One region of the Acuticoccus sediminis genome, then DNA from elsewhere that is predicted to be linked to it. Evidence: predicted binding sites of a transcription regulator. Region 1 holds the regulator's gene; the other holds the start of a gene.
What was found. The regulator LexA, encoded in region 1, represses DNA repair genes until DNA is damaged. The targets are predictions, from matches to a motif close to TGTTCNNNNTGTGTTCNG.
Positions count from the first base shown of each region.

Region 2: a site for LexA is predicted at 6,958-6,975, ahead of DLJ53_RS32325 (ImuA family protein). Genes of this name have one in related genera too.

Region 1 is NZ_QHHQ01000001.1:1,579,848-1,594,298, reverse strand. It holds gene tpiA (triose-phosphate isomerase) at 1-571, opposite strand, end outside; gene DLJ53_RS06900 (peptidylprolyl isomerase) at 710-2,581, shown strand; gene trpD (anthranilate phosphoribosyltransferase) at 2,618-3,646, shown strand; gene trpC (indole-3-glycerol phosphate synthase TrpC) at 3,663-4,931, shown strand; gene DLJ53_RS06885 (molybdopterin molybdotransferase MoeA) at 4,928-6,094, shown strand; gene lexA (transcriptional repressor LexA) at 6,217-6,948, shown strand; gene DLJ53_RS06875 (glucose 1-dehydrogenase) at 7,588-8,349, opposite strand; gene DLJ53_RS06870 (PaaI family thioesterase) at 8,725-9,144, opposite strand; gene DLJ53_RS06865 (alpha/beta fold hydrolase) at 9,238-10,170, opposite strand; gene DLJ53_RS06860 (gamma-butyrobetaine hydroxylase family protein) at 10,511-10,891, opposite strand; gene moaA (GTP 3',8-cyclase MoaA) at 10,971-11,972, shown strand; gene DLJ53_RS06850 (multidrug effflux MFS transporter) at 12,029-13,393, shown strand; partial or broken gene DLJ53_RS36630 (Mrp/NBP35 family ATP-binding protein) at 13,443-14,207, opposite strand.
Region 2 is NZ_QHHQ01000013.1:1,931-16,381, forward strand. It holds gene DLJ53_RS32295 (oxygenase MpaB family protein) at 1-916, shown strand, start outside; gene DLJ53_RS32300 (GNAT family N-acetyltransferase) at 923-1,375, opposite strand; gene DLJ53_RS32305 (isoprenylcysteine carboxyl methyltransferase family protein) at 1,656-2,195, shown strand; gene DLJ53_RS32310 (NUDIX hydrolase) at 2,200-2,640, opposite strand; gene DLJ53_RS32315 (S8 family peptidase) at 3,075-5,627, opposite strand; gene DLJ53_RS32320 (AAA family ATPase) at 5,680-6,690, opposite strand; gene DLJ53_RS32325 (ImuA family protein) at 7,012-7,764, shown strand; gene DLJ53_RS32330 (DUF6504 family protein) at 7,679-9,202, shown strand; gene DLJ53_RS32335 (error-prone DNA polymerase) at 9,199-12,468, shown strand; gene DLJ53_RS35810 (TrlF family AAA-like ATPase) at 12,673-14,451, shown strand, end outside.

The sequences.
Region 1 (14,451 bases):
CGAGCCTGTCACGGATCGCCTTATGCACAGCCGCGACGTCCTCGACCGACGGCGTCCGCCCGGTGCCGATGGCCCAGACGGGCTCATAGGCGACCACCAGCCTGGACGGATCGAGCGAGGCCGGGACCGAGCCGTCGAGCTGGCCGCCGACGACCGCCTCGGTCTCCCCGGCGTCGCGCTGCGCCTCCGTCTCGCCGACGCACACGATCGCGGTCAGCCCCGCGCGCTGGGCCGCGGCGGCCTTCGCGGCCACGAGTTCGTCCGTCTCCCCATGGTCGGCGCGGCGCTCGGAATGGCCGACGATCACGGCCGAAGCACCGCACGACGCCAGCATTTCGGCGGAGATGTCACCGGTGTGGGCGCCCTTCTCCTCCGGGTGGCAGTCCTGCCCGCCGATGGCGATCTTGGACACGGTTGCGCGGTCGGCAAACTTGGAAATCAGAATGGCCGGAGGGCACACCAGGAGATCGATTCCGCGTGCCGTCGCTTCCGGCGCGCGGGCGATCATCCGGCCGAACTCGTCCATCGAGTCCGGTGTGCCGTTCATTTTCCAGTTGCCTGCGATCAGCATTGCGTGTCCTTTTTTCCTAAGACCTGCGCCGGGGCGCGCCGAATGGGCCTCTTGCCGCTGCGGTCCATGGTGCGTATGCCCCAATGCGCGTAAACAACCCGGTCGGCGTAAACAAACGGCTCTCTCATGTTGAATGAAATGCGACGCGGGGCGAAGGGGACCCTCGCAAAACTCCTCATCGCGCTCCTTGTCCTCTCCTTCGCCGTCTGGGGTGTCTCCGGCTTCGTAAACACGGTCAACCCGACCGAGGTTGCGCGTGCCGGCGATACTCCCGTCTCCGCTCGCGAGTTCGAGCGGGCCTGGCGCGTGCAGTCCATGCGGATCACGCAGCAGCTCGGCCGAAGCCTCACCCCGCAGGAGATCCAGTCCTTCGGGATCGCCAACAGCGTCCTCCAGTCGCTCGTGACGGGCGCGCTGCAGGTCGACGCGGCGCACGATCTCGGCATCGACGTCAGCGACGACACGCTCGCCGAGCGGCTCCGCAGCGACCCGCGCTTCGTGCCCGAGGGCGGCAACTTCGACCGCAACGCCTTCAACCGTTACCTCGCGAACTTCAACTACAGCGAGAACGAGTTCTTCAAGGTCGAGCGCGAGGCGGCGGTGCAGGAGATGTGGACCAACAGCCTCGTGGGCGGCCTCACGGTGCCGACCCCCTACCTCGAGGCCGTCAACCGGTTCACGAACCAGACCCGCGAGATCGCGAGCTTCCGCCTCGACAACGACAGCCTGTCGACGATCCCCGATCCGACGGAGGAGGAGCTGCGCGCCTTCTACGACGAGCACAAGGACGAGTTCCGCGCTCCCGAGCGCCGGTCCTTCTCCATCGTGACCCTGTCGCCCGACGCGCTGGCCGAACCCGAGGTCGTCAGCGAGGACGCGGTGCGCCGCGCCTACGACGCGGACGGCGCCTACGGCACGCCCGAACGGCGCGAGGTGCAGCAGGTGGTGCTCGACGATCCGGACGTGGCGCAGAAGGCCGCCGACGCGATCAACGGCGGCACCGCCTTCTCGGCGATCCTGCGCGAGCTCGGCAAGAAGCGCTCCGACGTCGACCTCGGCCTCGTCGCCAAGTCGGCGATCTTCGACCCGGCCATCGCCGAGGCGGCTTTCTCGCTCGACGCGCGCAAGGCGACCGTGGTCGACGGCCGCTTCGGCCCGACCCTCGTCCGTGTCGACGACATCGAGGCCGCCGCCAAGCAGCCGTACGACGAGGTGAAGGACGAGATCCGCGCCTCTCTCGCCCTCGACGAGGCCATCGACCAGGCCCGCGCGCTGCAGACCGACGTGACCGACGCGGTCGCCGGCGGCGCGCCCGTCGCCGAGATCGCCGACCGGTTCGACCTGCCGACGCAGACCGTCGAGGCCGTCGACCGCAACGGTCGCGACGAGAACGGCGAGACCGTCGACATCCCCGGCCGCGAAGCCGTGCTGAACGCGGCCTTCGCCGCCGAGGCCGGTGCCGACCCCGCGCCCGTCGAGGATGGCGACGCCACCATCTGGGTCCAGACCGATACGATCATCGAGGCCGACATCCTGCCCTTCGAGGAAGCGCAGGGCGACGTGCTCCTCGCCTGGACCGAAGCCCAGCGCTCCAAGCAGCTCGACGAGATGGCGACCGCCGCGGTCGAGGCCGTCAACTCCGGCACGCCGATCGCCGACGTCGCCGCGCAGTACGGGGCGGAGGTCGCCCAGTCCGCGCCGTTCACCTTCAGCGCCGCTCCCGAAGGCATGCCCCGCGCGGTCGCCGCGGCGGCGTTCGAGGGGCCGCGCGGCCACGGCGCATCGGTGCCGGACGGCAACACGCGGATCGTCTTCCAGGTGACCGACGTCACCGAGCCGGCCTTCTTCGTGGAGGATCAGGGGCTGTCGCGCGTGCGCCAGCAGCTCGACGAGGGCATGGCCAACGCGGTGCTGTTCGACTTCCTCAACGCTTGGCAGTCCGACGTCGGCGCGACGGTGAACCAGCAGATCCTCAACCAGCTCACCGGCGTGGGCCAGGGACAGGGCTGATGACCGACCTGCTCGAGACCGGGGGGATCCGCTTCGGTGGCTAACCTCAAGACGTTCATCGCGAAGGCCGCGTCGGGGGAGCCCCTGACGCGCGCCGAAGCGTCCGCCGCGTTCGACGTCCTGATGTCGGGCGAGGCGACGCCGGCCCAGATCGGCGGCCTCCTCATGGCGCTGCGCGTCCGGGGCGAGACGGTGGACGAGATCGCCGGCGCCGTCGACGTGATGCGCGCCCGCATGCTGCCGGTGCAAGCCCCGGCCGACGCGATCGACATCGTCGGCACCGGCGGCGACGCATCGGGAACCTACAACGTCTCCACCTGCGCCGCGTTCATCGTCGCGGCGGCGGGGGTGCCGGTCGCCAAGCACGGCAACCGGGCGCTCTCCTCCAGGTCGGGTGCGGCCGACTGCCTCTCCGCGCTCGGCATCACGCTCGACCTCTCGCCGGAGGGGATCGCCGCCTGCATCCGCACCGCCGGCATCGGCTTCATGTTCGCCCCGGCGCACCATGCGGCCATGAAGCACGTCGGCCCGGCCCGCGTGGAGCTCGGCACGCGCACGATCTTCAACCTCCTCGGCCCGATGTCGAACCCGGCGGGCGTCAAGCGCCAGCTCCTCGGCGTCTACTCGTCCGAGTGGGTGCGCCCGCTCGCCGAGGCGCTCGCCACCCTGGGCGCCGAGCGCGTGTGGGTGGTCCACGGGACCGACGGCCTCGACGAGATGACGACCACGGCCGAGACCGAGGTGGCCGCCGTCGAGAACGGCAAGGTCACCACCTTCACCGTCACGCCCGAGGACGCCGGCCTGCCCCGCGCGGCCCCGGCCGACCTCATCGGCGGCGACGGTGCGTACAATGCGGCCGCGCTGCGCGACGTGCTCGCCGGCAAGCCGAGCGCCTACCGTGACATCGCCTGCCTCAACGCGGCCGGCGCGCTCGTCGTCGCGCAGAAGGTGGAAACGCTTGCGGAGGGCGTGAAGCTGGCCCAGAACCTCCTGGACGACGGCTCGGCCGCGGCGCGGCTCGACGCGCTGGTGTCGGTCTCGAACGCCGCCGCGACCGCGAAATAGGAGTTTCCCCGACGTCATGGACGCCGCACCCGACATTCTGGCGCGCATCGAGGCCTACAAGCGCGAGGAGATCGCCGCCGCGCGCCTCGTCGAGGACTCGGCCTCCTGGCGCGCCCGTGCCGAGGCGGCCGCTCCGCCGCGCGACTTCGTCGGCGCCCTCAGGGCCGCAGCCGCCGCGGGCCGTCCGGGCCTCATCGCCGAGATCAAGAAGGCGAGCCCGTCCAAGGGCCTGATCCGGCCCGACTTCGACCCGCCCGCCCTCGCCCGCGCCTACGCCGACGGCGGCGCGACCTGCCTCTCGGTCCTCACCGATGCTCCGTCCTTCCAGGGCGCGCCTGAGTTCCTCAGCGCCGCGCGGGAGGCCTGCTGCCTGCCGGTCCTGCGCAAGGACTTCATGTACGTGCCCGAGCAGGTGTTCGAGGCGCGCGTGTGGGGCGCGGACTGCATCCTCGTCATCATGACCGGCGTCGACGACGCGGTAGCGCGCGACCTCGTCGACGCGGCGCATGCCCTCGGCATGGGCGCGCTCCTCGAGGTGCACGACGAGCGGGACATGGAGCGCGCGCTCGCGCTCCCCTCCCCGCTGATGGGCGTCAACAACCGCGACCTCAGGACCTTCAAGACCGACCTCGCCGTCACCGAGCGGCTGGCGGCGATGGTCCCGCCCGACCGCCTGCTCATCGCCGAATCCGGCATCGCCACCCACGCCGACGTCACGCGCCTGCAGGCCGTCGGCGCAAGCGCCTTCCTCATCGGCGAGAGCCTCATGCGCCACGCGGACGTGACCGCCGCGACGCGCGCGCTGCTCGGCAACCCGCTGACCCACATCGACGCCACCGGCGCGGCCCGGATGGTGGACGTCTCCGCCAAGGCCGAGACGACCCGCACGGCCGTCGCCGAGGGGACCGTCACGATGGCGCCCGACACGCTCGCCGCCATCCAGGCCGGCAACGTGAAGAAGGGCGACGTCGTCGGCGTGGCGCGGATCGCCGGCATCATGGCCGCCAAGAAGACCTCGGAGCTGATCCCCCTCTGCCACCCGCTGCCGCTCTCGTCGGTGTCCGTGGACCTCGAGCCGGACCCGTCGCTGCCCGGCTACCGCGTCACCGCGCGGGCGAAGACCACGGGGCGCACCGGCGTCGAGATGGAGGCCCTCACCGCCGTCTCCGCCGCCTGCCTGACGCTCTACGACATGGCCAAGGCCATGGACCGGGGCATGGTGATCGGCGGCGTGCGGCTCCTGGAAAAGTCCGGCGGCCGCTCGGGCGAGTGGCGCACCTCTTGATTGACGTCGACGAGGCGCAGGCCCGCCTGATCGCCGCCGCTCCCCACCTCCCGTCCGAGACCGTACCGCTCGCCGAGGCCGCCGGCCGCGTCGTGACGGTCGACGTCGTCTCGATGCGCACGCAGCCCCCCTTCGCCTCGTCCGCGATGGACGGCTACGCGGTCCGCACCGCCGACATGCCCGGCCCGGTCCGGGTGGTGGGCGAATCCGCGGCCGGGCGGCGCTACCCGCGTCCGCTGGGTCACGGCGAGGCGGTCCGCATCTTCACCGGCGCCCCGGTGCCGGAGGGGGCAGACGCGATCCTCATCCAGGAGGACGCAGCGCGCGACGGCGATGCGCTCACGGCCACCGACACGGTCAAGCCGAACGACCACATCCGCGCGCTCGGCCTCGACTTCGCCGCCGGCGACACACTGGTGGCGGCCGGCACCGTCCTCGCGCCGCGCCACATCGCACTCGCCGGCGCCGGCGGCCATGCGGAACTGACGGTCGCCCGCAGGCCCCGCGTCGCCTTCCTCGCCACCGGCGACGAACTCGTGCCGCCCGGCTCGCCCACCGGTCCCGACCAGATCGTCGCCTCGATCACACCCGCGCTCGCCGCGACGGTGCGCGCGGCCGGCGCGGACCCGATCGACCTCGGCATCGCGCCGGACGACCGGGCCGAGATCGCCCGGCGCTGTGCCGCCGGGATCGCCGAGGCGGACATCCTCGTCACGCTCGGCGGCGCCTCGGTCGGCGACCACGACCTGGTCAAGCCCGCCCTCTCGGACCTCGGCATCGAGCCGGACTTCTGGAAGGTCGCGGTGCGGCCGGGCAAGCCGCTGATGTTCTCCTCCAGGCCGCTCGTTCTCGGCCTGCCGGGCAACCCGGTATCGGGCGCGGTCTGCGCGGTCCTGTTCCTCGTTCCGCTGGTGAAGGCGATGCAGGGGGTGACGGCACCGCTGCCGGAGGTGCGCGAGGGGATTCTCGGCCGCGACCTCCCGGCGAACGGCCCTCGCCGCGATCACATGCGCGCGGTGCGATCGGGATCGACGATTACGCCAGCATCGCGGCAGGATTCATCGATGCTAGCCGTGCTCGCGGCTTCGGATGTTCTGCTCGTGCGTCAACCGCATGAAGGTCCCGTGCCGGCGGGGAGTCCATGTCGGTATATCGCGCTCTGATTGCTTGACTCGTGACGTTCTGCGGGCTCCGCATTGCGGAACACACGACGAACGTGTATAGATGATGGCGGAATGATTCGGGTACCAATGCTGGTCATACAGCGTCAGGACGACGACGAACTATGCTGACGAAGAAGCAGTACGATCTCCTCATGTTCATTCATGAGCGTATGAGCTCGACCGGTGTGCCGCCGTCCTTCGAGGAAATGAAGGATGCGCTCGATCTTAAATCCAAATCCGGCATCCATCGCCTGATAACCGCGCTGGAGGAGCGTGGCTTCATCCGCCGCCTCCCCAACCGCGCCCGCGCGCTGGAAGTCCTGCGCCTGCCGGACGTCGCGCTCGCGAAGTCGAGCCCGCCGCAACGCCCGCGCGGCTTCTCCCCGTCCGTCATCGAGGGGTCGGCCCCGCGCGATCCGGCCATCCCGCCGAAGCGGGGCCCTTCGCTGCGCCCTGTCACGACCGCCTACGACATCGTCGACGTGCCGATGATGGGCCGCATCGCCGCCGGCGTGCCGATCGAGGCGATCCAGCAGCAGAGCTCCGCCGTCCACCTCCCGTCCGACATGCTCGGCCCCGGCGAGCACTTCGCGCTGGAGATCACGGGCGATTCGATGATCGATGCCGGCATCCACGACGGTGACACCGTCGTCGTGCGGCGGACGGACCACGCCGAGAACGGCGACATCGTGGTCGCCCTGATCGACGGCGAGGAAGCGACCCTCAAGCGTCTGCGCAAGCGTGGCAACACCATCGCGCTCGAGGCTGCGAACCCGGCGTACGAGACGCGCATCTTCGGCGCCGACCGCGTCCAGATCCAGGGCAGGCTCGCCGCCCTCCTCCGTCACTACTGACGCGCAGGACCGCAACTGCCGCTCCGGCACCACACGGTGCCGGGCCGCAGCAGCCGACCCGCGAGACCGCAGCCTCCGGACCCGGAACCGACGCGACCTGCCGCCCGGACTCGTTCAGTCCGCGCCAATCACGCGGTCCCCGCGACGGCCACCATTCGGCCCGCCTCGTTCGGCGCGGCGGATCCGTCGGCTTTCCCTGAACGACCTGCCTCTCCCCGACCTCCTGCCCGGACCTCCACGCCCGCGGGCGCGGCCCATCGATCGGCATTTCCCGGCGACCTGCCTCTCCCCGCCGGCGAGCCCGGACCTCCACGCCCATCGGCGCGGCCAATCGATCGGCATTTCCCGAGGGCCCTGCCTTCCCCGACGGCCGGCCCTGACCAGCACGCCCATGGGAGTGGCCAATCGATCGGCATCTCCCGGGCGACGTGCCTCTCCCCGACGGTCTGCCCGGACCTCCACGTCCATGGGCACGGACAATCGATCGGCATTTCCCGAGGGACCGCCTGTCCCCGCCGGCCTGCCTGGACCGCTACGCCCGTGGGCGAGGCCAGTCGATCAGCATTTCCCGGGGCGAGCTGCCTCTCCCCGACGTCCATCGCGGCCCGCCATGCCGGCGGGGGCGGCCGGTGCGGGGCGTTAGAGCGAGCTGCAGAGGTGGCCGCCGTCGATGGAGATGACGCTGCCGGTCATGTACGCCGACGCATCGCTCGCCAGGAGGCAGAGCGCGCCGGAGAGGTCGTCCGGCTGTCCGAGCCGGCGCTGCGGAATGCGCCGGACCAGCGCCGCGCCCGCGTCGGTGGCAAAGAATTCGCGGTTGATGTCGGTCTCGATGTAGCCGGGGCAGATCGCGTTGACGCGGATGCCGTAGCGCGCCCACTCGAGCGCCAGCACCTTCGTCATGTGGATGAGGCCGGCCTTCGCCGAGGCGTAGTGCACCAGAGCGCCTGCCGGCCGCAGCCCGGTGATCGAGGCGATGTTAATGATCGACCCGCCGTGCTGGGCCGTCTTCAGCCGCTGCGCCGCCTCGCGCGCGACGGTGAAGCAGCCGGTGAGGTTGGTGTCGATGACGAAGCTCCAGTCCTCGTCGGAGACGTCCAGCGCCGGCTGCGCGGTCGACACGCCGGCGTTGTTCACCACGACGTCGATCGTCCCCAGCTCACTAGCGGCGGCGTCGAGCCCGGCCGCGATCGAGGCCGTGTCGGTGACGTCCATCGCGACCACGCCGACGGTGGTGCCGAGGGTGGCGAGCTCGTCCCGGAGCGCCTCGAGCCGGTCGAGCCGGCGGGCGGCCAGCACCAGCGAGGCCCCCGACCGCGCGAGCGCCTTCGCGAAGTTCGCGCCGAGGCCGCTCGAAGCGCCGGTGACCAGCGCGACCTTCCCCTCCAGCGACAGTTCCATCCCGTGTCTCCTCGTTTCTACGCCGCCCGGCTGCGATGCCGCGTCACCGGAGCGTGCCCCGGACCGGACACCCGACCCGCTCCGCTCTACCCCGTCGCACGACCCATCGCCATCATTTTGTCAGACGATCCCGTCTGACGCTACACGCCTCGCAGGGCATGTCGGGGAAGTATGGAACAGGTACGGCAGGGTTCCCACCGGGACAGGCCCTGCCGTGCGGGCCGACCATTCCCGGGATGCCGCCAGGGTGCCCGTCCGGGCCAGTCGCGCCCCGAACGGCGCCGCCATAACCGTGCGGCACCGGGCGAGCCTAACTGCCTGGGCCTGACCGGACACTCGCGCCGGACGGACCAGTCGCCGTAGCGCGAAGCCGACCTAGCTGCGCGGGCGGCGGATCTTCCACACGCCGTCGGCCGTCGCGACGACCGTGTCGCCGACCCTCGCGGTCCCGCGCAGGAAGATCACCGAGCGTGTCGTGCGCACCACCTCGATCTCCGCCTCGAGCAGCGAGCCGGCCATCACCCCCTCGACGAAGGAGACGTTGAGGTTGATCGTCGCCTGCCCGGGCGCGTCGTGCGTGCGGGAGCCGTAGACGCCGATGGCGTGGTCCAGGAAGGTCATGATCGCGCCGCCGTGCACGATCCCGAACCCGTTGAGGTGACGTTCCTCGACGCGCATCGCGTAGCGGACGTCGCCGTCGGGAAGCGTGCGCATCAGGAGCGGACCGACCCAGTCCATGTAGCCCTGGCCGGACAGCGCCGTCCAACCGTCGTCCATCACCTTGCCCGCGTCCACGCGTCGACCCCTCCGTTCCGGTTGCGGCCGCCTAGCACGGCGGCGGTCCGCAGACCAACCTCGCGGCCCGCCGGGGCCGGCGAAAGGCCGCGCTCAGGACGCGGCATCGGGGACGAGACGGGCGGCGAGCGCGTCGCGCATCAGTGGCGCCACGGCACCGGCGGCCTCGTACTGGACCCAGTGGCCCATCCCGTCGATGACGTGCTGCCGCGCGCCGGCGGGGTGGGCCTTCAGGATCTCCCAGCGCTCGTCGTGCTGGAAGGCGACGGCGTCGCGCTCACCGTAGATCGCGGTGATCGGCGCGGTCACGTCCGGCAGCGCCTCCAGCAAGGCGGCGCTGCGCGAGGCGAGGCGGCTCGGTGCCCGCGCGCGCGGCACGTTCAGCGTCTGGATGTGGACCGCGAGGTCGTCGATCCGGTCCGCGTTCGCGAACATCATCGAGGCGAGGTTCGCCCGGTGGACCTCGGCCAGCGCGTCGGAGCTCACAGTGCGCACCTTGCGCAGCGGCGGCGGATCGGAAAGGGCGAAGCCGAAGCCCATCGAGCCGACGATGACGAGTTCGCGGCACTGCGTTCCCAGCATCCGCGCCGCGCGCGTCGCGACCACGCCGCCGAACGAGAACCCCGCCAGCGCGACCGGCTCGGACCCGCACAGGATCTTCAGGCCGGCGACGATGGGTTCGGCCATGGCGTCGGCGAACGCGGTCCCCTCGTTCGGAATGTCGGGGAGGTCGCCGGACGCGCCGTATCCCGGCATGTCGGCGACGAGGATGCGGTTCGCCTCGGCGAGCGGCGCGATCATCCGCAGCCAGTGCAGCCAGGAGCCGTGGCCGCCGTGGAGGAGCGCGAGCGGCGGGCCGTCGCCGAAGGCGTGCCACACCATCTCACCGCCGCCGCACGGCGTCTTCAGCACGGTGGCCGCAGCCTCGAAGGCCGCGACGACCTCCGCCGGTTCGCTAACTCCGTCATCCAAGAGCGCCGCCGCGCGCGACAGCGCCGCGGCGGAGGACTTTGCATCGTCCGACATCATGTCTCCCTGTGGTCGATCCGTCCGAAGACGCGCGGCCTCGGCGACCGTCCCGGCCGGCGCGAGCCCCGCACCATTGATCCCGGCATTTTACATGCCCCGAAATCGAGACCCGCACAGACCGGAGTTCATTCCGGACTCCATTGGGTCTTCCTATACCTCAATCCGGGACCGGAACCGGCGCCACGACATCTGGTCGCGAGCGAAACCCACGGACGTCATGCGCAGTCGATCACCGGACAGTGGGCCGAATTGCGGCGCTCTCAGGCTCGCAACGCTATCGGTTCAGGATATGGCTCGACCGTCGCCTCCGTGCGGATGGCGAGCACGTGGCGGAGGGCTACGACGGGGCCGGGGCGATGCCGGGCCTGTCCCGCGACAGGGCGACCTTGGCGAGTTCCGCCTCGTAGGCGGCGAAGAGCTCGTCCGGCGACGTCCCCAGATTGTGCAGGGTTTCGAAGGTGTAGAGGCCCGTGTCGTGCCCGTCGTCGAAGCCGATCCGCACCGCGTAGCGGCCCACCGGGTCGATGGAGCGGATCGTCACGCCCCGCTTGCCGCCGATCACCTGCCGCGCTCCATGCCCGGTTCGCTCCGCCGACGGCGTCATCACACGGAGCAGCTCCGCGCTCACGGCGTGCCGGGTTCCGTCGTCGTAGTCCACCGTCAACACCGAATGGTCGCGGTTGACGGTGAGGCGAGTGGGCCATGGGATAGGTTGCATGACACGCATCCTTTCGGATGGGCTTGGATGAAGGGGCGATAAGCCGATATAAACAAGTCCGACACAGATGAGGCAACGCATGACGTCAGTCCTGGAGGACACATTCGGTCGGCGGGTCACGTACCTGCGCATCTCGGTCACCGACCGGTGCGACTTCCGGTGCGTCTACTGCATGTCCGAGAACATGTCGTTCCTTCCCAAGCGCGACCTCCTCACGCTGGAGGAGCTCGACCGCGTGTCGACGGCGTTCGTCGAGCGCGGTGTCACCAAGCTGAGGATCACAGGCGGCGAGCCGCTGGTGCGACGCAACGTGATGAGCCTCTTCCGCGACCTCTCCCGCCACCTCAAGAGCGGCGCGCTCGAGGAGCTGACCCTCACCACCAACGGCTCGCAGCTCGGCAAGTACGCGACCGAGCTCGCCGACTGCGGGGTGCGCCGCGTCAACGTCTCGCTCGACACGCTGGACCCGGACAATTTCCGCGCGATCACCCGCTGGGGCAACCTCGACAAGGTGCTCGAGGGGATCGACGCCGCGCAGGCCGCCGGCCTCAAGGTCAAGATCAACATGGTCGCCCTCAAGGACGCCAACGAGGACGAGATCGTGCCGATGCTGCGCTACTGTCACGAGCGCGGCCATGACCTCACCCTGATCGAGACGATGCCGCTGGGCGAGATCGAGGCGGACCGGACCGACCAGTACCTGCCGCTCTCCACCGTGCGCCAGCGCCTCGCCGAGGAGTTCACCCTCACGGACCTCACCGATCGCACCGGCGGTCCGGCCCGCTACGTGCGGGTGGAGGAGACCGGCGGGCGCGTCGGCTTCATCACGCCGCTGACGCACAATTTCTGCGAAAGCTGCAACCGGGTGCGCCTGACCTGCACCGGCACACTCTTCCTGTGCCTCGGCCAGGACCACGCCGTCGACCTGCGCGCGCCGATGCGCCAGTCGGAGGGCAACGAGGCGCTGCACCGGGCCATCGACCATGGCATGGGCATCAAGCCCAAGGGCCACGACTTCGTCATCGAACGCCGAAACGAACGGCCGGCGGTCGCGCGGCACATGTCCACGACCGGGGGCTGACACCCGCAAGAGGCTCTCCCTGAAGCGCGCGGGCGGGCCTCCGAAAAGGAAAGTTTGTGACTCCACCAGAGTGCCCGTCGGCCGAGTTCGAGCCGGCGCAACGCTATGCGCCGTCGACAGAGCCAGACGCACCCGACGCCCCTCGGACCCCGGCGGCCCCCGCGAAGCCGAACACCATCACCGCGCCGACCGCCCCTGCCGCCGCCGCGCAGACGACCGACCCGACCCCGACCCGCAGCCCGGCACCGCTGTGGCTCCTGATTTCCGTCTCCACGGTCCAGCCCATCGCGCTCAACATGTACGTGCCCGCCATGGGCACCATGCAGAGCGACCTGAGCACGACGCGCGCGCTCATCTCGGCCACGCTCTCCGCCTTCCTCGTCGCCACCGCGCTCGCGACGCTGGTGGTCGGCGCCCTGTCGGACCTGCGCGGACGGCGGCCGGTGCTGATCGGCGGGCTGGCGCTGTTCGCCGTGGGCTCGGCGATGTGCGCTGCGGCGCCCACCATCACGGTGCTGATCGTCGGGCGCATCGTCCAGGCGATCGGCAGCAGCGTGGGGCTGGCGCTGTCGCGGGCGGTGGTGCGCGACATCTACGGCGCGCGCTCCTCCGCCTCCGCCATCGCCTACGTCACCATGGGCATGGCCGTGGCGCCGATGCTGGCGCCCAGCCTCGGCGGCGTCATGTCCCAGGCTCTCGGCTGGCGCAGCATCTTCCTGTTCATGGCCATCGTCGGCGTCGCCACCACGGTGGCGACGGTCGCCCGCCTCGGCGAGACGCACCCGCCGGCACCCGGGCGCGGCGGCTTCCAGCGCATGAAGGACGAGGCGCGCGAGCTCTTCGGCATCCGCGCCTTCTGGCATTTCGTGGCCGCGCTCGCGTTCATCTGCACGAGCTTCTTTGCGTTCATCGCCGGCAGCGCCTTCGTCGCCGAAACGATCCTCGGCCTGCCCCCGGCGGTCTACGGCCTCTACTTCATGTGCGTCGCGGCCGGGTACATCGTCGGCAACTTCTGCACGGGGCGCTTCGTCGAGCGGCTCGGGCTCGTGATGATGATCCGCACCGGCACGGTCGTCACGCTGGCGGGGATCGTGCTGGCGGCGCTCGCGCCGGTCGCGGGGATCATCCACCCCCTCGCCTTCTTCGGGCCGATGACGCTGGTCGGCCTCGGCAACGGCTTCGCGCTTCCCAACGCGATCGCCGGCGCAGTCAGCGTGCGTCCGCACCTTGCCGGCACCGCCTCCGGCCTTGCCGGCTCCTTCCAGCTCGGCGCCGGCGCCGTGGCGAGCCTCGTCGTGGGCCTCCTGTGCGACTTCAACCCGTGGCCGGACACGATGTGGCCCGTCATGGGGCCGATGCTGATCGGCGGCACGATCGCGCTGTTCTTCAGCTTCACCCTGCGGCGCGGCATGGTGAGCTGAGCCGCTCGGCGCCGGCCCGCCGTCGCGGTCCGGCGCTCCGGGGCAGCTCTCAGCTCTCGAACACGATCTCCGGGAACGGCTTCTCCTGCGCGCCGGCGAGGGTCGCGACCAGCTCGGCCGCGATCGCCGCGTAGGCCTTGCCCTCCGGGCTCGCCGGATCGGTGGCGATCGGGCGACCGTTGTCGGACGCATCGCGGATCGCGCGGGTCAGCGGGATGCGGCCGAGGAACGGGACCCCTTCCGCCTCGGCCTCCCGCTCGCCGCCGCCGTGGCCGAAGATGTCGGTCTCGGTACCGCAGTTCGGGCACACGAAGGTCGCCATGTTCTCCACCATGCCGAGGACCGGCACCTTCACCGCCTCGAACATGTTGGTCGCCTTGCGCACGTCGATGAGGGCGAGGTCCTGCGGCGTCGTCACCACCACCGCGCCCGTCAGCGCGACGCGCTGGGAGAGGGAGAGCTGGATGTCGCCGGTCCCGGGTGGCAGGTCGATCAGCAGCGCGTCGAGCGGCCCCCACTGCGTGTCGCGCACGAGCTGCATGAGCGCGCCGGTCACCATCGGCCCGCGCCACACCACGGCCTTGGCCGGATCCACCAGAAAGCCGATGGACATGACCTTGACCCCATGCGCCTCCAGCGGGATGAAGGCGCCCTTGGGCCGGTACCCCTCCGCGCCGAAGAGGAGAGGGATGGACGGGCCGAAGATGTCGGCGTCGACGAGCCCGACGCGCCAGCCGAGGGCCGCCAGCGAGACCGCGAGGTTGGCCGAGACGGTCGACTTGCCCACCCCGCCCTTGCCGGACCCGACGGCGATGATGCGCTTCACGCCGGCGAGGTTGTCCGGCCCTTCCCCGGCCCCCGCCGTGCCGCTCGCCGCCGGACGGCCGGACGGAGGTGCGGCGCGGTGCGCGGTGGCGGGGCGCGCGGCCGGGGCTGCCGGCGGCGGCGCCGTGGGTGCGGTAGCTCCCGTGGGTGCCGACCGCGCGCCGCCGACGAGGCGCCGGGCCTTGTCGAGCAGGCCGGGGCGCGAGGCGGGCGCGGGCTCGGACGTGCCGTCG
Region 2 (14,451 bases), on a different contig from region 1:
CGCGCGGTCCCCGCTGAGTCTCCCGCCGTTCATCGAGCGCCGGCTCGACGAGGCGGTGCTGCGGCTGACCCGGCCCGCCGACGCCGGGACGATCGACTTTTCCGTCCCGGCCGGAGAGGCGGCGCTCATCGCCCCGGACTCGATCTCCTGGAAGATCTTCAGGAACCCCGTCGCCCTCTTCTGCGGCGGGGTGGCGGCGGTGATCCTGGAGCTCGCCGAGCCCTCGGTGCGGACCGGCGTCTGGGAGCATTCGTCCTTCCGCCGCGACCCGGTGCGCCGCCTGCAGCGGACGGGACAGGCGGCGATGGTCACCGTCTACGGCCCGCGCAGCGTGTCGGAGCGGATGATCGCAGGCGTCGTCCGGATGCACGAGCACGTCAGCGGCGAGACACCCGGCGGCGTCCCCTACCGCGCAAACGACGTCGCGCTGCTCGACTGGGTGCAGGCGACGGCGACATTCGGCTTCGCGACCGCCTACAGCCGCTACGTCCGGCCGCTGGACGACGCGGCCCTCTCCCGGGTCTTCGCCGAGGCGCGGGCGTCGGCGCAGCTCTACGGGGCGGCCGGCGCCCCCGGTTCGGTCGAGGAGTGGCGGGCGATGCTGGACGGGATGCGCGGGCGGCTCGAGCCCTCGCCCATCGTCTTCGAGTTTCTCGAGCTGATGCGCACCTCGCCGGCCCTTCCCGGGCCGCTGCGCCCGCTGCAGCGCCTCATGGTCCGCGGCGCCGTCGAGCTGGTGCCCGCATGGGTGCGCGAGCGGCTCGGCCTCTCGGACCGCGACCGGGCGAGCCGGGCCGAGCTCGCGGTGCTTCGGCGGCTCGGCCGCTCGGCCGACCGTGTGCTTCTGCCGTCGTCCCCCGCGGTTCAGTCGTGCCGGCGGCTCGGCGTGCCGACGACCGTCCTCACCCGCTGGTGAGCTGGGTCAGCGGGGCCGCTGGTACTTGATGAACGGGGTGAGCTGGCCGATCCGGTCGTAGAGCCGGCGCGCGGTCTCGTTGAAGTGCTGCGTGGTCCAGTAGACGCCCGGCGCCCCCGCGTCGTCCGCCGCCTTGTAGACCGCCTCGATCAGCGCGCGGCCGATCCCGGCGCCCCGCACCTCGGGGTCGGCATAAAGGTCCTGCAGGTAGGTGATCCGCTCCTCACGCCAGGTGTGGCTGTGGAAGAGGTAGTGGACGAGGCCCACCGGCTTGCCGGCCACCTCGGCGATCAGTCCGAACGGCTGCCACGGGTCGTCCCCCAGGAGACGCGCGAACGTCGTCCGGTAGACCGCCTCGGGGACCGTCGTCTCGTAGAAGACGAGATAGGCCTCGAAGAGGCGCCGCCACTCCGCCTCGTCGGAGGCAACGATCGGTCGGACGGTGACGCTCTTCGACATGGACGGATCCTCGCTGGCGGGGGCGGACGATCCCGGCTCCCGGCCGTCGATGCATGCCGCCGCAGCGCCCACAACGCAAGGCACCGGGCGCCGAGGGTCCGCCCCTCCGAAGGGCGATGTGCTGGGGAGCACACGGCGAACCGCCCGCCCTTGAAAGGATCATCCGCGACTGCAAGTTAGCGCCGCCGCCCGTGACCCGCCGCCGATCCGCGCCGGGCCGCAGGCACCGCCGTCCCTGCTGCGCGAGGCTTGCGCCCCGCCCCCGTTTCCGGAGTACCCCATGCCCGAACAATCCAGCGGATCCGCGATCCTCTACGGCTTCGTCGCCGTCGCGATCCTCTTCCGCCTCGTCTCCCTCGCCGTCTCCATACGCAACGAGAAGGCGCTCAAGGCGGCCGGCGCGGTCGAGTACGGCGCCGGAAACTCCAAAGCGATCGCGATCGCCCATGTCGGATTCTACCTGGCGGGGCTGGCGGAATACCTCCTTCGCCCGGTCCCGTTCGACGTGATCTCCGGCCTCGGGATCATCCTCTACGCGTTCGGTGCGGCGATGCTGGTGGTCGTGATGGTGCTGCTCGGCCGCTTCTGGACGGTCAAGCTGATCATTGCGAAGGACCACGACCTCGTCACGCACCCGCTCTTCCAGGCGGTGCGCCACCCCAACTACTACCTCAACATCCTGCCGGAGCTGATCGGCTACGCGGTGGCGCTCCACGCCTGGGCGACGCTCGTCGTGGGGCTCTCCATCTACGCCATTCCGCTGATCACCCGCATCCGCCAGGAGGAGCGGATCATGCACGACACCTTCGCGCAGTACTGAGGCCTCAGGCTGTCAGCGACGCTGCCCGTCTCGCGATCCGCGCCACGTCGCGGCTGAGCACGAGGGTCCGGCCGAGCTCGGCAAGCGGGACCCAGCGGGCGTCGAGCGCATCGTCCGCTGCGGCCGGCTCCCCGGCCTGCCACCGGCAATGCACCGCGATGAGGGTGAAATGGGCCCGCAGGGTGCCGTCGTCCGCGATGTCGTAGGCATCGACGGCGTCGATCACCTGCTCCGCCGTGCCGGTGACACCCGTCTCCTCGAGGAGTTCCCGTTCGGCGGCGCGCAACAGCGCCTCGCCGAACTCGACCTTGCCGCCGGGAAAGCCCCAGAGCCCGGCGTCCGGCGGGTTGGCCCGCTGGATGAGGAGCACCTCGTCACCCCGCACCATCACCGCGAGAACCGCCGGGATGGGGCGCACAGGCTGGCCGCTGGCGGACGCCGTCATCGCTCGATGCTCAGACGCCGGCCGCGCGCCAATTGTTCGAACAATTGGGCCCGGTCACTCCCACTCGATTATTTCCTAGCATCGTAACCAATTGAAAATTCAAGAGAAAAAATTTTCCGGCCTCCTCGATACCGTCAGGCGCACCGTCAAAAACACCGGCTATTGAAAACACTGGTTTTTTGACCGATTTCCAGAATCTGACCCTTCGCGGTCTATCGCCCAGCACGGAAATCCAGTGCCGCCCAGGATCGCATTCAGGCCTCCCGCCGCTTGTACGCCGCGGTACGACGGAGGCTCTGCATCGTCCGCCCCGCTATACCGTCAGACCCGCGCTAAACCGTTCAACCTATGTCGTTTTTGCTCCGCTGCAGCATGCTGCCTTCACTGCCACTTCGCCGGAGGCTCAGACCTCCATGTCGGTTACCGACCGCACCTCAGCCGAGCAAGACCTCGATCTCCTTGTTCTCAACAAGCGTGCTGATCTCACTGTAGAGATCGACAGCCTGACCGGGAGCGGAGATCGAGATGACCAGAGCGTACCTCGCTTTGTCAGCCACCCGCTTTTGGCCAACATGCGACTTCCACCATCCACCGACCGGATAGACCGCGATCGCGTCGTGCCCTGCCAGTTCGATCGCCCTACCGCGCCAGAGGTCGCAGTGCAGCGAGCCCGCCTGGATTGCTTTTGGGCCCAGAAGCCAGCAACTGGCCTCGCCATCGGCTTCGGTGCCGTCCTTGGCCTGGCTCGCGGAAATCCGGCTACGAAAGCGGGCAGCCGTCTCGGTGCGCTTCTTCATGTCAAACCGCAGCCCGAAGGAACGATATGTGTCCGGTCGGGTCGCCGCCTTGCCCGCCAAGTTCGGCTCGATGAAATACGACAAGGTCACCTTCATCGTGACAATCTCGTTTTCGAGCGCCTCCAACGCTGCTTTCGGCCAAGGCAGATCGTAGAAATGCATCTCATTGAACACGCCGGTCCGGCCGTCAGCTCCGATCGCGAAGGGCTGAATCTCGGCTTGGGCGACGAGCGTGGCGTCATTGCGCGCCGAAAGGATCGCTCGCTCGATGTCCGGCACGCCGTAGCCGAACTCGCGAAGCATCCCCTGCTTCTTGGCCTTGGTGGCCGCTTTACCGGTCTTCCAGTGGGCTCCGGTGCCGATGAACCCTTTTCGTATCGGTTCGGGCCATCGGGCAGAATCCACGGTCAATGCGCGATGCGTCTCCGCCCAGAGGTCGGGCCGAGCCGCTTGCAGGCGGCCGATGAAGTTTCCGGCCATGCCGGCGGCCGCGCTCGTTGCCCAGAACGGGACGAGCGGTTCAGTCGCGACATCGGAGCCGGCCGACAGGAGGGAGACGGCCGGGTCCCAGCCGCAGAAGCCGGTCGCGTCCGACATCATGTTGCCGGCCTCGAACAACACTTCCGGCTTGATCGGCGTCAGGTCGTCGGGCAGCGACTGTGAGCCACGACTGAAGGGGCTGCGGTGATTGGCCGGGACCGCGGCCTGCAACACAGGCGGCGGTGCCGGCGGCTGCTCCTTGCGCGTGAAGCCCCCAATGGTCAGGGCGTTCCAGCTCTGTGACGGGTCTTCCAACGGCTGCGATGGCAGGACGTCGACGGCCATGCCCCCGGAGACGTTTCCGGTGGCGACGACGATCAGCCTCTTGGGGCGCTCGGCCGCCGGGACGGCGTCGTCAGCCTCGCCTGGCATGGCACCCGCCGCGATCTGGTCGATCGCGCCGCTCCAAGTCGATGGCCGGCTTGGAGGAAAATCGGTGGCGGACGTCGCGATGCAAAAGCTGCGCACCACATCAGGGCGCTCGATCTCGACCGAACTGACAGCGCCCTGGGTCACCACGCCGTAGCTGGGCGGCTTTGTTGGCGGAAACCCGCCGGGCGGCAGCAGCTTCATGGATTCCGCGCCATGGGTAAGTTCGACAGGGCGCGCATTGTTCATCAACGGTTCGAGGTCGCCATAAAGGACCAGCCCCGCAAGCGGCGTGCCGTGACCGCCGTGCGGCTGGTGATCGTCCGCACCCCAGTCCGGATCATAAGCCCAGGCGCCGCGCAGGCCGGGCGCAATCAACGGATGAGCCGCCATGACACCCGTGTCGAGCGTACAGACCACGGGAGCATCAGGAGACGGCGGGCTCACGCGCTGCGCCAACTCCTCCACCCAGTCATGCTGTCCAAGACCGGTCTCCCCACGGTCGAGGAAAGGCTCGATCGTTCCCGTCGCGCGGCGAATTTCGGTGATGGCGCCCGGCACGCGCCCCGCAAACGCCGCCACTGCCGCAGCGGCTGCATGAATGAAGACGACCGTCGTATCGGGAAAGATCAGGCGATCGCCGTGCACATCGATGTTTGCGTTACGGGCCGCCACCACCAGGCGATCTGCCAGTGCGACCGGCTGGCGAACCCACAGCTCCCACCAGAGGATGTCGGGCGCGGCCAGATCCACCTCGCCGGTGAACAGCGATACGGCTTCGACCGCCCTGACTTCCTCGATAACCTCGAACCGCTCGACGTCGGGGCGTCTCTGATTGCCGGGATTGCGTCCATAGTCAGCGATGCGATTGCGCAGGAAGGCGCGTGCATCGTCCGGCACGAACACCAAGGCGCTTTCGGTGCGGTCCTCGTTACGCTCCGATCGCAGAATCACAACGTCCTGTGTGGGAAATTCCAGCGCCGCGGGCACCTTCACAGCCTTGGTCCGCGAGCCTTCCGCCGGTGGCAGCGTCGTGACCTCCACGACAGTACCGGATTTCAGCCCCTGTACGGACAGGCGCGGGTCGGCGCCGGCAGCCGGAACCGTCCCCAGCGCTGCTGCGAGCTGGTCGAGGAGCTGCGTCGCATGCGCCGCATAGTCGCCGCGGAGGGGTTTGCGTTCCTGATTGCGTGAGGGAAAGGTATACGCCGCGGTCTCACGAAAGACATCGATCGAGATATGCGCACGGTCTCTCGTGTCGAAATTATCGGGCTCCGCCATAGGCTCCTACTTCTTCATTCGCGTTCCGTTCGATCCGTTCGGCGGAGCCTGCCTAACGGCCGGGTTGGCGACGGAACTTGCCCTTCAAAGTCTGTCGATTTTCGAGCGCGTCGCGCAAGGCATCGGGCGATACCTTCGAGGCACCTTCCAGAATGGCGTCCTTGACGACGGCATCGGCCGCGCGGACTAGTTCGCCCTGACTCAGCCCTTCTAGTACGCTTTCAATGCCGGGCCACGCCTTCGACGCGAACTTGAATTTGCCAAGCCGGCGTTCAAGGATGGCCCGCGCTGACGCCGCGTCCGGCAATGTATATTCGACCACTTCGTCGAATCGGCGCGCTAAGGCTTCGTCCAGGATCTCGACATGATTGGTCGCGGCCAGCACGAGACTGTCGGTTGAGTTCGGCTCCTCCATGAAGGCCAGCACCGAATTCAGAACCCGTCGTATTTCGCCGACATCGTTCGGGTCGCCTCGGCGAGAGCCGATCGCGTCGAACTCATCAAGCAGATAGACGCCGCGCGTCTGCGCTATCTGGTCGAAGAGCAGGCGCAGCTTGCCTGCGGTCTCGCCGAAAAACCGGCTGAACAGCGATTCGAGCCGTACCGTGAACAGCGGAAGCCGCAATTCGCCGGCCAAGGCCGAGGCCGTCATGGTCTTGCCCGTGCCGGGCGGCCCAACCAGGAGCATGTGCGTGGCGGGGGTCTGTCCGTGCTCGCGCAGGGTCGCACGCTCCTGCTGCTGGCGGACAACGCGCCCCAGCCGCTTGGCGATCTCGTCGGAGAGCACCATGCTCGAGAGCGCAAGCTTGGGATAGGCGCTCTCGACGAGGCCCTGCAATTCGCCGCGCGGCCGGGCGAGCGGGATCGGGGTCTGCCCACCGGCCGGTTTGCCGGTCCCTCGCTGATCACGCGCTTTTTGGACAAGCCGTTTCAGCTTCTCAGCGTCTTCCGGACGGCCCTGACGAGCTTCCTGAGCGGCGATCTGCAAGGCGATCGACAGGAGCTGGTCCTCATCCCCGTCGATGTGCGAGTTCAGGAGTGCGAGAATTTGCTTAGTCGACATGCTCGCCTCCTTTCTGTGGTTGGGCCCCGCTATACTGTTGCCTGCTCAGATGCTTTTGACCGCCGCTTGCTTCGCCGACGCTATCGGAATCCGCCCAAAAGTGCCACCGTTTCCTCTCTACCACAGAGTTTCCTAACCATTCTTTCGACCCGTGGGACGCAGAGCTCCAGCGGTCGCCCAGCCGGCCGGTCCCACGACGAGCATTTCCGGTCCTGGCAGATTCGATGGGCGACATCGCGACGGGCCTTGACTCTTTCGACCAAAGACGAGAACAAACAGAGAACATGATGCTGAACCCATGCCCGGAGGTCAACGAGGAATTTGCGGCCCGAGCCCGCCATAGAGTCATTGCGCGCACAGATCGAGAAGATCGAAGGCAGAGGCCGGCGCGTGAAATCGGTGCTTCCGTTCGGGATCGCCGACATCGACTCGCGCCTTCCAGGCGGAGGCCTGACGCTCGGCGCGCTCCACGAGATCGCCGGCGGCGGTAACGGCGCGGTCGATGGCGCGGCGGCGGCACTCTTTGCTGCCGGGGTCGCCGCGCGAACCAGGGGCAAGGTCCTTTGGGTCATCACGCGGCCCGATCTCTTCGCACCAGCGCTGGCCCAGGCAGGCCTCGCGCCTGACCGCGTGATCTACGTCGAGGCCGGCAACGACAAGACCGTGCTCGCCTGTGTCGAGGAAGGTCTCCGTCACGGCGGGCTCGGTGCGGTCGTCGGCGAAGTGGCGCGGCTCGACATGACCGCATCGCGGAGGCTTCAGCTTTGCGCGGAGGGAAGCGGCACGATCGGCATCGCATTGCGCCGTTGGCGCCGCCAGACCGAGGCCTCCGATTTCGGTCAGCCTACGGCCGCCGCTACGCGATGGCGCGTCTCCGTCATGCCCTCGGCCGCATTGCCCGTTCCCGGCGTCGGCCGCCACCGCTGGCTTCTGGAGCTGATCCGCGCCCGGGCGGGCGAAAGTGCAGATTTTGAAGTGGAGGCGTGTGATGACTCGGGTCGTCTCGCTCTTCCTGCCGAGCTGGTCCACCGACCGGCTTCGGCGGAAGGCTGGCGACGCGGCGCCTCCGGCTGAGGCACCGCTCGCTCTGATAGGCCGTGACGGAAGAAAGCAGGTGGTGCTGGCGGCGGACGCCGCGGCCCAGGCTGCCGGTGTGTGCGTTGGAATGGCGGCGACGAAGGCGCGCGTCCTCGTCCAGGGCCTGATTGTTCACGATCATGACGCGATCGCAGACGCCCAGGCGCTCGACCGCCTCGCGCTGTGGATGCTCCAACGCTACGCGCCGATCGTCACCGCCGACCCTCCGGAGGGCTTGGTGATCGATTCTACCGGCGCCGATCATCTCCATGGTGGCGAGGACGCCATGCTCGCCGGGCTGATCGACCGGCTTGCCGCATCCGGCGTACACGCGCGAGCCGCGATCGCCGACACCTGGGGCGCGGCGCACGCTTTGGCTCGCTACGCCGCCAAGCCTGCGCTGGTTGCACCGGCAGGCCATGGCAGCGCGGTCCTGGCGGGCCTGCCGCTCGCGGCCCTTCGTTTGCCCGCCGACATGGTCGCGGCGCTCCATGTCCTCGGCTTCGAGCGCATCGGCGATCTCCTTGCGCAGCCGCGCGCGCCGCTCACCCTACGCTTCGGGCCGCAGCTCGGCCGGCGCATCGATCAGGCGCTGGGGGCGCTCAGCGAGCCGATCGACCCGATCCGGCCCGACGAGCTGATCGAGGTGAAACGCAATTTCGCCGAACCCATCGGCGCGGCCGAGACCATCGCCCGCTACATCGGCAAGCTGGTCGTGCAGCTCTGCGCCGAGCTGGAGGCGAAGGGGCTCGGCGCCAAGCGCCTCGATCTGATCTGTCGCCGCGTCGACAATCGGCTGCAGGCCGTCCGCGTCGGCACAGCTATGCCCGTGCGCGACGTGAGGCGCCTCACGCGGCTTCTGACCGACAAGATCGAGACGATCGAGCCCGGCTTCGGCATCGAGATCCTCAGCCTGACCGCGACGCTGGCCGAACCGCTCTCCGAAAAGCAAACCCTGACGGCGATGGTCGACGACCGAGTGCCGGACGTGTCCGACCTAGTCGACACGCTCATCAATCGGGTCGGCGAGCGCAGCCTCTACCGTGCCGCGCCGATCGCGACCGAGGTGCCGGAGCGCTCGGTGCGCCGGATCGCGCCGATGGCGCCGGACACAGGCGCGACCTGGCCGGGCCATTGGCCGCGGCCTTCGCGGCTGCTCGCATCGCCGGAGCCGATCGAGACGATGGCGCTGCTGCCGGATCATCCGCCGGTCGCCTTCACCTGGCGCGGTATCCGGCGACGCGTCCGTCACGCGGATGGGCCCGAACGCATCAGGGGTGAATGGTGGCGGCGCGATGCCGAGCTGACAGCCGTGCGCGACTATTTCCGCGTCGAGGACGATGCCGGCGAGCGCTACTGGATCTTCCGCTCGGGCGATGGAGAGGACCCCAATAGCGTCTCCCAGCGCTGGTTCCTGCACGGGGTGTTCGGATGACCAGCCCGTCCCGCTACGCCGAGCTTCAGGTCACCTCGCATTTCTCGTTTCTGCGCGGTGCATCGTCTTGCGAGGAATTATTCGCCCGGGCCGCGATCCAGGGCATCGAGGCGGTCGCCGTCGTCGATCGCAACTCGCTCGCCGGTATCGTACGCGCCTTCGAGGCCGCGAAGACGACCGGCGTGCGGCTTATCGTCGGCTGTCGTCTCGATCTCGCCGATGGCGCCTCGATCCTGGTCTATCCGACCGATCGCGCCGCCTATGGCCGGCTTTGTCGGTTGCTCTCCCTCGGCAAGAAGCGCGGCGGCAAGGGGAAGTGCATCCTCGAATGGGCAGATGTCGTCGCGTACAGCGACGGCCTGATCGGCGTTCTCGTTCCCGATGAGGCCGATGAAACCTGTGGCTTGCGCCTGCGTCGGCTGCGCGATGCGTTCGGCGACCGGGCCTACCTCGCGCTGACGCTGCGCCGCCGGCCCAACGATCAGCTCCGCATCCACGAGCTGTCGAACATGGCCGCGCAGATCCGCGTGCCGACCGTCGTCACCAACGACGTGCTCTACCACGCGCCCGACCGCCGCATCCTGCAGGACGTGGTGACCTGCATCCGCCATGGCATCCCGATCGACGAGCTGCGCGACCGGCGCGAGTACGGCGACCGCTATTTGAAGCCGCCGCAGGAAATGCATCGGCTGTTTCCCCGCAATCCCGAGGCGGTCGCCCGCACGGTCGAGATCGCGGCGCGCTGCCGCTTCGACCTCAAGGAGCTCGCCTACCAATATCCGGAGGAGCGCGACGACCCGACGCTCACCCCACAGGAGACACTGGAGAAGCTCACCTGGGAAGGCGCTGAAGCGCGCTACCCCGAGGGCGTCCCGGACAGCGTGCGGGCGTCGTTGCAGCACGAGCTCCGCCTGATCGAGAAGCTGCAATATGCGCCATACTTCCTGACGGTGAACAGCATCGTCCGCTTCGCCCGCTCGAAGGACATCCTCTGCCAGGGGCGCGGCTCGGCCGCCAACTCTGCCGTCTGCTACGTGCTCGGCATCACCTCAATCGATCCCGGTCGCAACGACCTCCTGTTCGAGAGGTTCGTGAGCGAGGAACGACGCGAGCCGCCCGACATCGACGTCGATTTCGAACACGAGCGCCGCGAGATCGTCATGCAGTGGGTGTTCGACACCTATGGCCGGGACCGCGCCGCGCTGTGCTCGACGGTCATCCGCTATCGCACCAAGGGCGCGATGCGCGACGTCGGCAAGGCGCTCGGCCTGACCGAGGATCTGATCAAGACGCTCTCGGGCCAGGTCTGGGGCTGGTCGGAAGGCGTCGAGGAGAAGCACGTCGAGGCGCTCAACCTCAATCTCGGCGATCGGCGCCTGCGCCTGGCGCTCGATCTCGCACGCCAGCTCATGGGCGCGCCGCGCCATCTGTCGCAGCACCCTGGTGGATTTGTTCTCACACACGACCGGCTCGATGAGCTGGTGCCGATCGAGCCCGCCGCGATGGTGGACCGCCAGGTGATCGAATGGGACAAGGATGACATCGACGCCTTGCGCTTCATGAAGGTCGACGTTTTGGCCTTGGGGATGTTGAGCTGCATGAAGCACGGCCTCGACATGCTCGCCGACCACAAAGGCATCAATCTCGACCTCGCTACGATCCCGGCCGAGGACCCGCGCACCTACGCGATGATCAGGCGGGCCGATACGCTCGGCACCTTCCAGATCGAATCCCGCGCGCAGATGTCGATGCTGCCGAGGCTGAAACCGCGGACCTTCTACGACCTCGTGGTGCAGGTCGCGATCGTCAGGCCCGGACCAATCCAGGGCGACATGGTGCATCCTTATCTGCGTCGGCGCGAAGGCCTGGAGCCCGTCGTCTTCCCTAAGCCAGAACTGGAGAAGGTGCTGGGAAAGACCCTGGGCGTGCCGCTCTTTCAGGAGCAGGCCATGCGCGTCGCCATCGAGTGCGCCGGCTTCACCCCCGGCGAGGCCGACATGCTCCGAAAGTCGATGGCTACCTTCAAGTTCACCGGCGGTGTTTCCAGCTTCAAGGAGAAGCTGATCAAGGGGATGGTCGGCAACGGCTATGAGCGCGATTTCGCGGAGGCGACGTTCAAGCAGCTCGAAGGCTTCGGCTCTTACGGATTTCCGGAATCGCACGCAGCCTCTTTTGCGCTGATCGCCTATGCCAGCGCCTGGCTGAAATGCTGGCATCCCGATGTCTTCTGCGCCGCGCTGCTCAACGCCCAGCCCATGGGCTTTTATGCCCCGGCGCAGATCGTCCGCGATGCGTCGGAGCATGGCGTCGACATCCGGCCCGTTTGCGCCAATGCCTCGCGCTGGGACTGCACGCTGGAGCCGACGGACGACGACGGCCGCTTTGCCGTGCGCCTCGGCCTGCGCATGGTCAAAGGTCTCGCCAACGCGCACGGAGCGGCGATCGTCGGCGCGCGGGCCGATCAGCCCTTCGCCTCGATCGACGATCTCTGGCGTCGCGCAGGAGTGCCATCCGCTGCCTTGGTCCAGCTCGCCGAGGCTGACGCCTTCCGTCCCGCGCTGGGGCTCGCCCGCCGCGAGGCGTTATGGGCAATCAAGGCCCTGCGCGACGAGCCGCTTCCGCTATTCGCGGCCGCGTCCGCCCGTGAGGCGGAGGTCGTGCCCGAGGTGAACGAGCCCGCCATCGCGCTGCGGCCCATGACGGCGGGCAGCGAGGTGGTTGAGGACTATGGCCATGTCGGGCTGACGCTCCGATCCCATCCGTTGAGCTTCCTGCGCGAGGATCTGCGCCGCCGGCGGATCGTCTCCTGTGCCGAGGCCATGGCGACCCGTGACGGGCGTTGGCTGGAGGCGGCCGGCATCGTCCTGGTCCGCCAGCGCCCGGGCAGCGCCAAAGGCGTGATGTTCATCACTCTGGAAGATGAGACGGGCATCGCCAATCTCGTGGTCTGGGCAAAGGTGTTCGAGGCGAACCGCCGCGCCGTACTGTCGGCCAGCATGATGGCGGTTCGCGGCCGCATCCAGCGCGAGGGCGATGTCGTCCACCTGGTCGCCCAGCGCATCAGCGACCTCTCGGCCGACCTCGCTAGCGTCGGCAGCCGCGACGCAGCGTTCCCGCTGCCCCACGGCCGCGGCGACCAGGCCCGCAACGGCGGCGTCGGTCCCGATCCGCGCGAGCTGCCGCCCAAGGGGCTGCGCACCCGCGACATCTACATCCCCGACCTGCATATCGACACGATCAAGGTGAAGGCGCGGAATTTTCATTAGCGGCGCACTTCGGTCGCGCGCTTATACTTCCACCTGCCACGCGGTTGTTTTCCAACGACGAGGCAGTGGATGACGCGACATTATATTTCGCAGCGCTAGTTTCAGGAAATATTCCTACGATAGAATGCATTGCGCTGCGCTACCGTGCAGTTGCATCACCGGCGACGGAGCGGGACAACAGAAGGAAGGACACCAGGGGGGCGCATGATCAATCGCGGTTCGGAATGGCACCGCTGGGAGCCGCATATCCACGCGCCCGGCACTTTGTTCAACAATCAGTTCAAAGGTCCGAATGCCTGGGGCGACTACCTCACCAGCCTCGAACAGGCGACGCCCGTTATCCGCGCGATCGCAGTGACCGACTATTATTGCACCGATACCTACCAGCACGTCGTGCGGGAGATGAAGGAAAACGGCCGCCTGCCGGAAGTCGCGCTTGTCTTCCCCAATGTCGAGCTACGGCTCGATGTCGCCACGGTGAAAGAACGCTGGACCAACATCCACCTTCTCGTCTGCCCCGACGATCCGAAGCACATCTCAGAGGTCGAGCGCTTTCTCAGCCGGCTGCGATTTGAGGCGTTTGGCGACAACTTTGCCTGCACGCGAGAGGATCTTGCCAAGCTAGGACGGAAGTCCAAGCCGGATCTGACCGATGAGCGGGCCGCGTTCCGCAACGGCGCCTCGCAGTTCAAGGTCAACTTTGGAAAATTGCGCGAGGAGTACGGCCGGAGCGATTGGGCGAAAGAGAACATCCTGATCGCAGTCGCTGGCGCCGAAACCGATGGCACTTCCGGTATCCGCGGCGCCAATGACGCGACCCTCCGTCAGGAGATCGAGAAGTTCGCGCACGTCATTTTTGCCAGCAGCCCGGCGCAGCGCGATTTCTGGCTCGGTCGGAAAAGCGGCGTCGGAGAGGACGTCCTTCGTGAACGATATGACGGATGCAAACCCTGCCTGCACGGCAGCGATGCGCATGAGCAGGCGACCGTCGCCAAGCCCGATGGCAATCGCTATTCCTGGATCAAAGGCGCGCTGGAATTCGATGCGCTACGCCAAGCCTATATCGATCCTGCCGGTCGGGCTTATGTCGGCCCTCATCCCCCGTTTCGGGCGACGCCCGCCCGCGTCATCGCGGAGGTCGAGTTGACGGGCGCAGACTGGGCGCAGACGCCGAAGCTCGCCCTTAACCCCGGTTTGGTCGCCATCATTGGCGCCCGGGGCTCCGGCAAGACCGCCCTTGCGGATGCGATCGCGGCGGGATGCGACGCGACGGATGGCCGATTGAGCAATGCGTCATTTATCGTGCGAGCGCGCGAGCATCTCGACGGCGTGGGCGTGCGGCTGAACTGGGAGACCGGAGATCCGTCGGTGCGCCCCTTGCTCGCCGACTCATTTGATCCGTCGCTCTATCCGCGAGCGCGGTATCTCTCCCAGAAGTTCGTCGAGGAGCTTTGCTCGGCCGATGGCCTGAAGGACGAGTTACTGAGCGAGATCGAGCGGGTCATTTTTGAAGCGCACAGCACGCTCGAACGCGACGGCGCGACGGATTTCGGCGAGCTGCTGGAGTTGCGGACGACCGTGTTGCGCGACAACCGCGACCGCGACGAGGAGGCTATTGAGACACTCTCCGATCAAATCGGGCTCGAGCGCGAGAAGCAAAGCCAGATCGCGGGCCTCAAATCGCAGATCACTCAGAAGGACGCGCTGATCGCCGGCTATATCAAAAGCCGGGACAAGCTGGTGACCGCAGGCAGCGCGGAGCGCGTCGCGCGGCTGAACGCGCTCACCGACGCGGCCGATTATGTCCGGACGCAGATTCGGCTCTGGTCGCAGGAGAGTCAGGCACTGCGCTCTTTGCAGAACGACGTGGCGGATTTCCGAACAAATCGCGCGCCGATGGCCCTGCGAACGACCAAGCAGAACTTCGTCGGTGCACATCTCGACGACACGTCGTGGGAGGTATTCCGGCAGACCTACGCCGGC